Regions from separate parts of the Pandoraea sp. PE-S2R-1 genome, predicted to be linked through region 2. Evidence: predicted binding sites of a transcription regulator. Region 2 holds the regulator's gene; each other region holds the start of a gene.
The links. Region 2 encodes LexA, which represses DNA repair genes until DNA is damaged. Its sites were predicted from a motif close to ACTGTATNNNNATACAGT; they were not measured.
Positions count from the first base shown of each region.

Region 1: the regulator LexA is predicted to act here: its motif matches at 1,909-1,926, upstream of CDV44_RS26730 (DUF2471 family protein).
Region 3: the regulator LexA is predicted to act here: its motif matches at 2,096-2,113, upstream of recA (recombinase RecA).

Region 1 is NZ_NGUR01000019.1:119,239-123,427, reverse strand. Features, by position in the region: gene CDV44_RS26735 (exonuclease domain-containing protein) at 1-1,334, opposite strand, end outside; gene CDV44_RS26730 (DUF2471 family protein) at 1,322-1,879, opposite strand; gene CDV44_RS26725 (glutathione S-transferase C-terminal domain-containing protein) at 2,029-2,736, shown strand; gene CDV44_RS26720 (GGDEF domain-containing protein) at 2,811-3,989, opposite strand; gene CDV44_RS26715 (DUF4019 domain-containing protein) at 4,112-4,189, shown strand, end outside.
Region 2 is NZ_NGUR01000012.1:103,762-107,950, forward strand. Features, by position in the region: gene cysT (sulfate ABC transporter permease subunit CysT) at 1-150, opposite strand, end outside; gene CDV44_RS15635 (sulfate ABC transporter substrate-binding protein) at 183-1,214, opposite strand; gene lexA (transcriptional repressor LexA) at 1,473-2,126, shown strand; gene CDV44_RS15645 (hypothetical protein) at 2,300-2,716, shown strand; gene CDV44_RS15650 (enoyl-CoA hydratase/isomerase family protein) at 2,749-3,870, opposite strand; gene typA (translational GTPase TypA) at 4,060-4,189, opposite strand, start outside.
Region 3 is NZ_NGUR01000005.1:178,377-182,565, reverse strand. Features, by position in the region: gene recX (recombination regulator RecX) at 302-847, opposite strand; gene recA (recombinase RecA) at 976-2,040, opposite strand; gene CDV44_RS02045 (response regulator transcription factor) at 2,242-2,931, shown strand; gene CDV44_RS02040 (sensor histidine kinase) at 3,090-4,189, shown strand, end outside.

The DNA.
Region 1 (4,189 bases), on a different contig from region 2:
TCGATCACGTGATATTCGACGTTGGGGCCGTCGGCGTCATCCACGACACCTTCGGCAGTCGCGCGGCGCTCTTCAATGGCGATCGGGCCATCGTAGGGCCACGTCTGCAATTGCAGGGTGGCGAGCGCTTCGCGCAGGCGCGCCGTGTGCGGGGCCAGGGGCGCTGCACCGGTACACACGCCGTCGCAGCGTTTGACCTGATAGCCGAAGCAGGGGCGTCCCGCCTCGCTTTTCTCCAGCCCGAGCTGGGCACAGCAAAGCCGATGCTCGTCGGCGAGCGACCGCAGTGCCATTTCTGCCCGGTTGCGCGACGAGAACGTGCCGTAGAGCGTGCCCGCACTGGCAAAGTCCACGGTGCGGGCGTTCACGAGTTGCGGCGTGTCGCTCTGCGCATCCATCTGCCAGCTATAGAGACTGGCCGAGCGACGCAGCATCCGGTTATGAATCGGCTGCAACTGTTTGACGAGTTGCGATTCCAGCAGCAACGCCCCGAGTTCGCCCGCCGTGCGCCGCGCTTCCACGCGGCGAATTTCCTGCGAGATCCGCAAGTCTTTGGCGACCTGATGGTCGCTTGAGAAGTGAGAACGCACGCGCGCGCGAATGTCGACGCTCTTGCCGACGTAGAGCAACGTATCGCCTTCGCCATAGAACAGATAGACGCCGGGGGTATCCGGCAGGGCGTCGATGGCTTCGTCCGGCAACTGTGGCGGCTGGCTGGCGCGTTTGGTCACACGCTGTACCGCTTGGTCGATCAACGCCGGTTGATAGAGCGTGTGCAGCTTTTGCCAGAACTGCCAGAGCAGATCGGCATCGGCGAGCGCGCGGTGGCGACCCAGCGGTTCGAGGCCGAAGCGTGCGATCAGCGCGTCGAGCCCGTGGCGCGCGGCGGCCGGAAACAACAGCCGCGACAGCCGCACGGTACACAGAACGTCGGCCTGAAACGGGATACCGGCGCGACGGAATTCATTCTTGAGAAAGCCGTAATCGAAGCGCGCGTTGTGGGCGACGAACAACTTGCCATGCAGCCGTTCGGCGAGCCCTTGCGCCAGCGTGTCGAACGACGGCTGACCCCGCACCATCTCGTTGGTGATGCCGGTCAGTTGCTGAATGAAAGGGGGAATCGATTCGGCAGGGTCGAGCAACGTACTCCATTGCTCGATGCCGTTCGGTCCGACCTCGACCACGCCGATTTCGGTGATCCGGTCGGACAACGCATTGCCGCCAGTGGTCTCAAGATCGACGAACACCATCGGCGCAGACAGCGACCGGGCGAGCTCGTCCGGATCGACTGGGTCGACCGGATCGACTAGATCGACTGGATTCAGGCCGGGCATGCCGGGCCACCGGCGTGGGGCGATGACGAACGTGGGGTGGACTTGATACCTTTCGCCGCAGCAAAATTCGCGGTGTCTTCAGGGCTATCGTCGCCAGCGAATGCGGCCACGATGGCGCGGAACACGGCGGGTGTCGGCGCGTCGGGCCAATGCAGGTCGACGTTGGCGTCGAGTGCCGGCAACTCGCCCGCGCGACGCAGGGCTTCATCGCCCGGCAAGCGCAACACGTGCGCAAGCACCCACGCCTCGTGACGCGCATGCAGTCCGATGTCCGCCTCGGCTTCGTCGGCGATGGCCACGAGCGTGCGCCAGTCGAGCGCCATGACGGTCGTGGTGACATTGGCGGCAGTGGTGACATTGGCGGCAGTGGTGGCCGCGGTGTCAGCGGTGGCAGCGGCAGCGTCATTGCCCTCGGCACGCGCGGACAGCTCACCCGCGAGCGTGCGGTGATGCTGCGCATAACGCGCGGCAATCTCGCGCACGACGCCCGCAAGATCCCGCTCGGCGGCGCTTAGCGCCAGTTGATCCCAGTCGATTGTTTCCATGAGAAGGTTCCTCGATTGGGTGACATGATACTGTATAAAATCACAGTGCGCGAGTGACGTGGACGCGACATTGTTCGCCGGGGCGCGCACTCATGTAATACTCTGCGCCATCCGTATTCATCCCCTTTTTGCGCAGGAGTTTGGCCAAGATGTTGACCCTGTACACCTTTGGTCCGGCGTTCGGACTGCCCGATGCCAGCCCGTTTGTCATCAAAGCGCAGATGCTGCTCAAGCTGGCCGGGCTGCCTTATCAGACGGACCGCGGCGGCTTTCGGCGCGCCCCCAAAGGCAAGCTGCCGTTTGTCGACGACGACGGGCAGATCGTGCCGGACTCGACGTTGATTCGCCTGCACATCGAACGAAAGTACGGGTTCGACTTCGACGCCAGCCTGACACCCGAACAGCGTGGCGCGGCGTGGATGTTCGAGAAGGCGCTGGAGGATCACTTCTATTGGTATGTGGTGCAGGCGCGCTGGTGCGACGACGAGAATTTCGCCAAGGGTCCTGCGTCGTACTTCAAGTCGATTCCATGGCCGGTGCGCCCGGTGGCGGAATCGTTCATCCGCCGCAAGATCCGCACCACGCTGCAAGGTCAGGGCACGCAGCGCTACTCACCCGCGGAGCAACAGCAGTTGCTGGCCCGTGGTGCTCAGGCGGCCGCCCAATTGCTCGGCGACAAACCGTATTTCTTTGGAAATTCGCCTTGCGGCGCGGATGCCACGGCATTTGCGTTCATCGCGAGCGCGATGGCGCCGCAGTTCAAGCATCTGTTGCGTGACGAGATCGACAATCACCCGAATCTCACGGAATACGTCGCGCGCATGCGTCGCGAGTTCTTCCCGGATATCGCCAACTGACGCCGGTTGCGGCCGACCCGCATCAAGTCACGTCAGCACGTCGATATTCGGCCCGGTCTTAACCGCTTAACGCCTCAACCCGCCTCTGACGCCGTCTCGTCGCTCGACAGTACATCGGAGAGCACGAGATTGCGCCCGGAGATCTTCGCGGCATACAGGGCGCGGTCGGCGCGCATGCACAGCGCTTCCAGACTCTCATGCTCGTGCCACGTCGCGACACCCCCGCTCAGCGTGTAGTGACAGACGCCGAACGGCCCCGCCACGAGATGCCGGCTCACCTGCGCGCGCAGGCGCTCGGCAATGCGAATGGCACCCGCCGTATCGGTGCCGGGTAACAGCACGGCAAACTCCTCGCCGCCCAGCCGCCCGAAGATATCGCCTTCGCGCAAACCGTCGCGCACCAGTTTGACGAACTCGCGCAGCACGGTGTCGCCGCCCGCGTGGCCGTAGGTGTCGTTGATCTGCTTGAAGTGATCGAGGTCGATGACCACGATCGACAACGGCCAGCCGTGCGACAGCGCCCGCGCCATCTCCTGCCGGGCGAGCAGATCGAAATGCTTGCGCGAGAGTGCGCCCGTCAGATAGTCGCGATTGGCGGCTTCTTCCGCCGTGGCCAGCATGGCGTCGTGAATCATCATGACGGAACCCATCGTCATCGCCGGCATGACGACCGCGCCGATGGTGAGCATGACGGCGTTGAACGTCGACGCCCCCATCAGCTCGGGGCCGGGCGCGGGTGCCCAGCCGAACACGGCACCCCGCACGATGTGTCCGATGGCAAATGCCGTGGCGAGTCCCGCCGTGAGCCAATAGTTATAGGGATGCCGCCGTGGCGGGATGTGCCGCATGATAAGCACGGCCGTGGCGAGCAGGACCACCGCGTGATACGCCGAGACAATGACGACCCGCAACTGTGTGTTCTCGCTGCCGTAGAACCAGAACAACATGGACCCGGCCAACACGCCGAGCGACGCGCCGAGCACCGGCCAGTGCGGTGACTGGCCGAGGTAGCGGGCACAACCGGCGTAATAGAGCAGCAGGCCGCCGCCAAGCATGACGTTGGCAACGGGAATCGAAAGGAAGTCGGGGACGTGGCCGCGCAGGGCGAACAGTGGCAACGAGATGAGCACCGCCACGTTGGCCCAGCACCACTCGCGCACTCCCGCGACGCGCGAGCGTACCAGCGAGCCGATGATCAGCAACATCATGAAGCTGAGCAGGGCAGTGATCGCGAGCAGAGACGTCGTCAACATGGGGAAGGCCGGCGGGGGGAGGCGGGCATGTGTAGTGCATTGTAATGTACGACGCTGTGCGCGTTACACACCAGTAGAATGGCCGGGTTAAGGTTTACCGTCTATCTTCTGGAGCTTTTGTCATGTCGATGTCCTGCCTTCACCGTTTCCTGACACTCACGCTTGCCGTGGCCGCTGGTCTGAGCGCAGCCGCGGTGCAG
Region 2 (4,189 bases):
CGCCCAATCGAGCGAGCTAGCCTTGATGAAGACCATCAGCAACGGCACCAGCACGACCAGACTCAGGTACGCCACGGTGTAGCCCATCGTCAGGCCGAAGCCCGGCAATGCACTCGGCTTACGCCAGATTGGAAACAGTGCGGTACTCATGCGATGGTCCCCTTCGTTCCTTTTTTTCTGAATTACTTCTTGGTGTAGATCTGATCGAAGATGCCGCCGTCAGCGAAGTGCTTGGCCTGCGTCTTGGTCCAGCCGCCGAGATCGGCATCCACCGTGTACAACTTGAGCTTCGGATACTGCGACGCGTACTTCTTGGCGATTTCCGGCGAACGCGGACGATAGAAGTGCTTCGCGGCAATCTCCTGCCCTTGCGGCGAGTACAGCCATTGGAGGTAGGCTTCGGCCACCTTGCGCGTGCCATGCTTGTCGACGTTCTTGTCAACCACGGCCACCGGCGGCTCCGTCAGAATCGACGACGACGGCACCACGATGTCGAACTTGTCCGGACCGAGATCCTTCACCGACAGCAGCGCTTCGTTTTCCCAGGCGATCAGCACGTCGCCGATGCCGCGCTCGACGAACGTCGTCGTCGCGCCGCGTGCGCCCGAGTCCAGCACGCCCACGTTCTTGTAGATCGCCTTGACGAAGTCCTGCGCCTTCTGTTCATTACCGCCCGGTGCCTTGAGCGCGAACAGCCATGCGGCGAGGTAGTTCCAGCGGGCGCCGGCCGACGTCTTCGGGTTCGGCGTCACGACGCTGATGCCCGGCTTGGCCAGATCGTCCCAGTCCTTGATGTTCTTGGGGTTGCCCTTGCGCACGAGCAGCACGATGGTCGACGTGTACGGCGTGGCGTTGTCCGGCAGGCGCTTCTGCCAGTCCTTGTTCACCAGACCGGCTTGCGCGAGTTCGTCGATGTCGGCAGAAATACCGAGCGTGACCACATCGGCCGGTGCGCCATCGAGCACCGTGCGGGCTTGCTTGCCCGAACCGCCGTGCGAGGCCTTCAGCGTGACGGTGTCACCCGTGGTCTGTTTGTAATGGGCTTCGAAAGCCTTGTTGTAATCGGCATAAAGCTCACGCGTCGGGTCGTACGACACGTTGAGCAGCGAAAAGCTTGCCGCTTGTGCCTGTACCGTCATGCCGACGGACAGTGCGATAGCGCCCAGTGCGGTCGCCAGTTTCTTAGCTTTCGAACCCCGTGCTGCAATGCTCATGACTTTCGCTCCTTTTTTGCTTTCGTGTGGTAGGAGGCCAGTCTAGGGGGGCGGCTAAATAATTAAAAATAATATTTTGGCTTTTGTTTATACCGGAATAAGGATTAGAGATTTTGTGCTGAGGGATGAGAGGCACCGGTTTGCGGCAGAAATCGGGGTATTTGACCGCGAAGCTCATGAAGTACTTGAAGTTTTCGCTTGCGCTTTTGGAAACACTGTATAAAAATACAGCCACCTGTGCTTCCATACAGTGATGCCATGATCAAACTTACCGCACGTCAACAGCAGGTCTACGAACTGGTTCGCCAGGCCATTGAGCGCACCGGCTTCCCGCCGACACGCGCAGAGATTGCCGCCGAGCTGGGCTTCTCTTCGGCCAATGCGGCCGAGGAACATCTGCGGGCGCTGGCGCGCAAGGGTGTGATCGAGCTTTCCGCCGGGCAATCGCGCGGCATCCGGCTCAAACGTCTCGATGAGGCGGGCGGCGTGCATCAGTTCACGCTGCCGCATATGGGGCTGATGCAACTCTCGCTGCCGCTCGTCGGGCGCGTGGCCGCAGGCAGCCCGATTCTGGCGCAGGAGCATATCGAACGCAATTTCCAGTGCGATCCGAACATGTTTGCCCGTCAGCCCGATTACCTGCTGAAAGTGCGCGGGATGTCGATGCGCGATGCCGGCATTCTCGACGGTGATCTGCTGGCCGTGCAGAAAGCCGCAGATGCGCGCGAAGGACAAATCGTCGTGGCGCGTATCGGCGACGACGTCACGGTCAAGCGCTTCCACCGCGTGAAGGGCGGCGTGGAGCTGATTGCCGAGAACCCTGACTTCGAGAACATCAACGTCAACGAAGGCAGTGGTGATTTTGCGCTGGAAGGGATCGCGGTCGGCCTGATTCGCAATAACGATCTCTAGGCGCAAGCCAAAGGCGCGCAACGACTTCACGTCGCGCGCCATTCCCTGACGATCAAGTAACGCTGATTTGCGCCGGGCTGGGTCCGGCGCCCGTGCCCTGCTGCGCCTGCGATTTGTGAAGCGATGCGACAGGACACCTCTCTCCAACCGCTATTGGAAGAAGGAAACGCATCATGGCTCGACTCTTTGGTTTGCTGCGCACGTCCCTCGGTCAACCTCGCATTCGCACGGCCACCGCCTCAGCGCAGGCGCGTCTGTCTGCGGTGTATGGCCTGTCGGCCTTGTCCGGACCGTTCGCGGCCGCACCGGCCATCGCACGTTCTTACACGGTCCCGGCGCGTACCCGCACCACCGCCCTGCCCCGCGCTATCGCTTCCGTTGTCAGTTCGGCTGCGCGTCGCGCCTGCCCCGCTGCGCAAGCGGTCAAGGCATCGCGAAATGTGCGTGAATTGCAGACACGCCGCGACGCGCATGACGATGTGCGCGTCTATCGTGACGTCTCGCACATCGTGATGGTCGGCAGCATCGCCGACATCTGTCGCAAACTCGATCAGGCCGTTGGCGAGCAGTTTTGTCAGGCAGCGGTGTAGGCGCGTGTATTCGCGCGTAGGCGCGGCGTCTTTTACTCGCCCAGCGTTGCCAACGGGTGATCGGCACCACCACGCTCGCCATCGAAGAACCGGGCAACGTCTGCCGGTTTGACGTCTTCGATGCGAGCGTGTTGCCAACGCGGTGTGTGGTCTTTATCGACCACGAGGGCGCGAATGCCCTCAACACCTTCGGCACCCGTGCGCCCATCCAGATTGAAAACGCAGCGCATCATCAGCCATTCTTCCCGCAGGTCTTCCGCCAGCGACAATTTGCGAGCACGCCGCACTTGCTCCAGCGTGACGCACACCATCAGCGGTGAGCGCTTGTTACGCAGCAGGTCCTCGGTTTCCTGCGCCCAGCCGGCATATTCGCAACGCGCTTCACGCGCCAGCGAATGCAGAATTGCCGTGGCGTCAGCATGACTGAAGTGCGTGTCGATGACGTCACGCAGTGCCGCGAGCTTGCCCTGAACCAGCCCAACCGGCGGCAGACTTTCGCGCGCGAAATTGCGGGCTGCATTCAGCACGGCATCGCTATCTTGCCAGTCCCCCGTTGCCAGTTGCTCGCATAGCGCCGACAGCGACGCACGCGGCATCACCACGTCGGCCAGACCGATCTCGCAGGCGTCAACGGCGCCGAACACCGCGCCCGTCATGCCGAGATATTCACCGAGGTGCCCCGCGAGATTCGCGAGGAAGAACCCGCCGCCAACATCGGGAAACAGGCCGATGGCTGTCTCCGGCATCGCCATGCGTGTGGCTTCGGTCACGATGCGCAACGCTGCGCCTTGCGAGATCCCCATGCCACCGCCCATCACCACACCATCCATCAACGCGATGTACGGCTTCGGATATGTGGCGATGGTGTAGTTCAGCGTGTATTCGTCGGTGAAGAAGTCCATGATGCCCGCCGTCGCTTCGCCACCCCGGCTGACGACTTCATGGAAATAGCGAATGTCACCGCCTGCGCACAAGCCCTTCTCGCCTTCTCCCTGCAACACGACGCCCAGCACTTGGGGATCGTCTCGCCAGACGTGCAAAGCGCTGGCGATCGCACGAATCATGTCGTGCGAGAGTGCGTTAAGCGCCTTCGGGCGTGCGAGCGTGATGAAACCGATACGGCCACGAATCTCAGTGCGAACAAACTCAGTCATGTCGAATAGCTAGATCGAGGGGGTTGATGTGAAGTGGGAACGTACAAAGTGACTCGGCCGGGTCGAAAACGCACGGGCGCGTCAAATAAAAAAGCCGGCGCTGAGCACCGGCTTTCTTTCCAACAGACTGGCATCGGCAACCGGACGGGAGACTCCCATTGGCTGCCGAGCCTATCGCCGGCGACGACCTTACGACGCGTCGCGCGAAGCGCGCTTGCGCTCGTGTTCCTTGAGGTAACGCTTGCGCAGACGAATCGTCTTCGGCGTGACTTCAACCAGTTCGTCGTCGTCGATGAATTCCACCGCGTATTCGAGGTTC
Region 3 (4,189 bases), on a different contig from region 2:
ATGAACGCAGAAAGACCTTGATTCTAGCATAGGCCACGAAGTCTTCTGCCGCAGTGCAGCAGACGCCCGCTGCATAAGGCTCGATTACCCGACCCATCGGTCGGGTTATGCGAATTTCGAGGTCGCGGCGAGCATGGTGCGACGCCACAACCCGATAAGCGCGCAACCAAGGTGTCATGCGAGTTTCCGTGCCGCGTCATACGTCACGTGACGTGCCTCGCAAGCCCTCACGAACGGCGCACATTGCCGATGAATGGCCGCCTATTCATGAGAAACATTTTTTGCGCTCGCCGGATGCGGCTCAGTCGTCGTCCAGGAATTCGTCGGCGCCCCGTACGATTTTGCTGATAACGGTACGCGAAAAGCCACGCGATGCGAGAAAGCGCATCTGCTTGGCGCGCGCCTCGGGGGTGGTGGCAACTTCGCCGAACTTGCGTTGCCAGACGGCACGCGCGCGGGACAACTCAGTCTCGCGCAATTGCTCGGCCAGCGCGGAGACGGTGTCCGGGTCGACCTGATGTTGTTTGAGTTCGCCGACGATACGCGACGTACCGAGCCGCGACGAGCGGCGGTGCACCACACTTTCCGCAAACCGCTCGTTGGACAACCAGCGTTCGGCCTCAAGCGTGTCGAGCAGACGATCCAGTGCTTCGGGGTCCTCGGCATCGGCGTACGGCATCAGCTTGCGGCGCAATTCCGCACGGCTGTATTCCCGGCGCGACAGATAGCCCATGGCGCGGCCTTTGAGACTGAGCACCGGTTTTCGCGAGCGCTTGACCGCCACCGCGTCGTCACCCGGCGGAGGCGGCGGATCTTGCGGGTTGCGGGGAGGACGTCGATTGATCATGAAAAGAGCGCGCGGATAGGACTAGAACGAGACCAAAACGAGACCAGAACGGCAAAAGCAAAACAACAAACAAAAACGGCAACGCGACGCCGTATCAGCGTCGCGTTGCCGTATTGACTCGGGGGTCATCAGACCTCGTCGTCTGCTTCGATCTCGCCGGTCTCGTTGATCGCCGTCACGCCGAGCGATGCACGCACCTTGTTTTCGATCTCGTGGCCGATGTCAGGATTTTCACGCAGGAATTCGCGCGCGTTGTCCTTACCTTGGCCGATCTTCTCGCCGTTGTAGCTATACCAGGCGCCCGACTTTTCGACGATCTTCGCGGTCACGCCCAGATCGATGATTTCGCCTTCGCGCGAGATGCCCTGACCGTACAGGATGTCGAAGATGGCTTCGCGGAACGGCGGCGCCACCTTGTTCTTGACGACCTTCACGCGGGTTTCGTTACCAACGACTTCGTCGCCCTTCTTGATCGAACCGATACGGCGGATGTCCAGACGCACCGAGGCGTAGAACTTCAGCGCGTTACCGCCCGTCGTCGTTTCCGGGTTGCCGAACATCACGCCGATCTTCATCCGGATCTGGTTGATGAAGATAACCGTGCAGTTCGTCCGCTTGATCGTGCCGGTGAGCTTGCGCAGCGCCTGCGACATCAGACGGGCTTGCAGGCCCGGCAGCGAGTCGCCCATTTCGCCTTCGATTTCGGCCTTCGGCACCAGGGCCGCCACCGAGTCGATCACGATGAGGTCGATCGAGCCCGAACGCACCAGCGCGTCGGCGATTTCCAATGCTTGTTCACCGGTGTCCGGCTGCGAAATCAGCAGTTCCGGGACCGAAACGCCCAGCTTGCTGGCGTAGCCGACGTCGAGGGCGTGTTCTGCGTCGATGAACGCGCAGGTGCCGCCGATCTTTTGCATTTCCGCCACGACTTGCAGCGTGAGCGTCGTCTTGCCCGACGATTCCGGGCCGTAGATTTCGATCACACGGCCGCGCGGCAGGCCACCGACGCCGAGCGCGATGTCCAGACCCAGCGAGCCGGTCGAGACGACCTGGATGTCAGCTTCGACCTCGCTGTCGCCCAGACGCATGATCGAGCCCTTGCCGAATTGCTTTTCGATCTGCGCGAGGGCAGCGGCGAGCGCCTTGCCCTTCTCGGCCGACAGATTGGCAGACCCTTTCTTGCTTTCTTCCATGAATCGTCCTTTGATATGATGAGCGAGACGGCTCGAGTGAGGCGTGAATGCCAGCACTGTATAAAAAAACAGTGCTTTTGGCAAGTGCCTGTTGTCCGAAAGCGCCGAAACGACAAAAAAAGCCGCGAACCACGCGCCGCAACATCACAGGAGACACGCCGCAGCCGTCAGGCTCCGGTGCCTAACAAGCCTATCACGCCCATGCGAATTCTCATCGCAGAGGATGACAGCATTCTGGCTGACGCCCTGACCCGCTCGCTGCGTCAGGGAGGCTACGCCGTCGATCACGTCAAAACCGGGCTCGAAGCCGACTCCGCGCTGTCCGCCCAGACGTTCGATCTGCTGATTCTCGATCTTGGTTTGCCCCGCCTGCCTGGCCACGAAGTCCTGCGCCGGTTGCGCGCACGAAATTCCCATTTGCCTGTATTGATCCTGACCGCGTCGGACAGCGTCGATGCGCGCGTGAAAGGGCTCGATCTCGGCGCCGACGACTATATGGCGAAGCCGTTTGCACTCGCCGAACTCGAAGCGCGCGTGCGAGCGCTTACGCGGCGCGGCGCGGGCGGCGGCTCGACCGTGATCCGGCACGGCCCGCTCAGTTTCGATCAGGTCGGGCGCACTGCCTATATTCATGAGCAGATGCTGGATCTGTCGGCGCGCGAGCTCGAACTGCTCGAAGTGCTGCTGCTGCGCACCGGCCGGCTCGTCTCGAAGGAGCAGCTCGTCGACCATCTGTGCGGCTGGGGCGAAGAGGTGAGCAACAACGCCATCGAGGTGTACATGCACCGGCTGCGCAAGAAGATCGAGCCGAGTGGCGTGCGCATTGCGACGATCCGCGGACTGGGCTACTGTCTGGAAAAACCCGCCACCGCGCCTGCCAATGCGGCGTGATGGGGTGCGACGCGGGGGTGTGACGCGATCTGCCCCACGGGATGCCACCCGGACGACGGCCGCAGATCAAGTGAACCCGGCGTGATGACCGCCAAGCGTCACCGGCCGGACACCAGCGCCTTCAGAGACGCAAGGCCCGCCAGAAATTCCGAGGTTTTATGCGCCTGAGTCTTCGTCATCATCGCGATGCCAACACGGCGAACACGGCGGGCGGCTCTCGGCCGTCGCGTTCGTCAAGTTCGTCAAGTTCGGCATACGACGACGCCTTCCCGCCCGACATCGAAGAACCGTCGCTCGACTCGGCCGACACCACCGACCCGTTCGACCCTTACGCCGATCCCTTCACGCGCCCCGGCTTCGGCGCGCCGCTCGAGCGCGAAGCCGAGCCCCCGCCCCGCTCGCTGTTCGGCGAGATTCTCGACTGGATGCTCGCGCCGTTGCTGCTGCTCTGGCCGATGAGCATTGCGGTGACGTATCTCGTCGCCAAGTCGATTGCCAACGGCCCCTTTGATCGCGCCCTCGAAACCAACACTTACGTGCTTGCCCAGCAGGTCCATACCGATCGCGGACAAGTCACGTTGACGCTGCCCATGCCCGCGCGCGATCTGCTGCGCGCCGACGCGACCGACAGTGTCTACTTTCAGGTACTTGGCGCGAAGGGCGAACTCGTAGCCGGCACCGCCGACTTGCCGCTGCCTCATGAAGACGACCGCCCGCAGCCGGGTGTCGTGCAATTTCGCGACGAAACCCTCGGTGGCAACGACATTCGCGTAGCGTTCACTTATGTCGATCTGCCGCGTCTCGAACCGAAAGGCGGCATGGCGCTCGCTCAAGTCGCCGAGACACTCGACAAGCGCAGCCAACTGGCGAACGAAATCATCAAGGGCGTGATCCTGCCGCAGTTCGTCATCCTGCCGCTGGCCATCGTGCTTGTCTGGTTCGGGCTGTCGCGCGGCCTCGCCCCGTTGCATGCGTTGCAGGAACACATTCGCGCGCGGCGTCCCGACGATCTCTCGCCACTCGAAGCCCGGCAAGCGCCGCCGGAGATTGCCCCGCTCGTGAATTCGCTGAACGATCTGCTGGGGCGGCTTGAGACAAACATGAAGCTCCAGCAGCGCTTCATCGCCGACGCCGCCCATCAATTGAAGACGCCGCTCGCGGGGCTGCGCATGCAAGCCGAGCTGGCGTTGCGGCAAACATCGCCCGATGAATTGCGCCGCTCGCTCTCGCAGATCGCCGTGAGTTCCGAGCAGGCAGC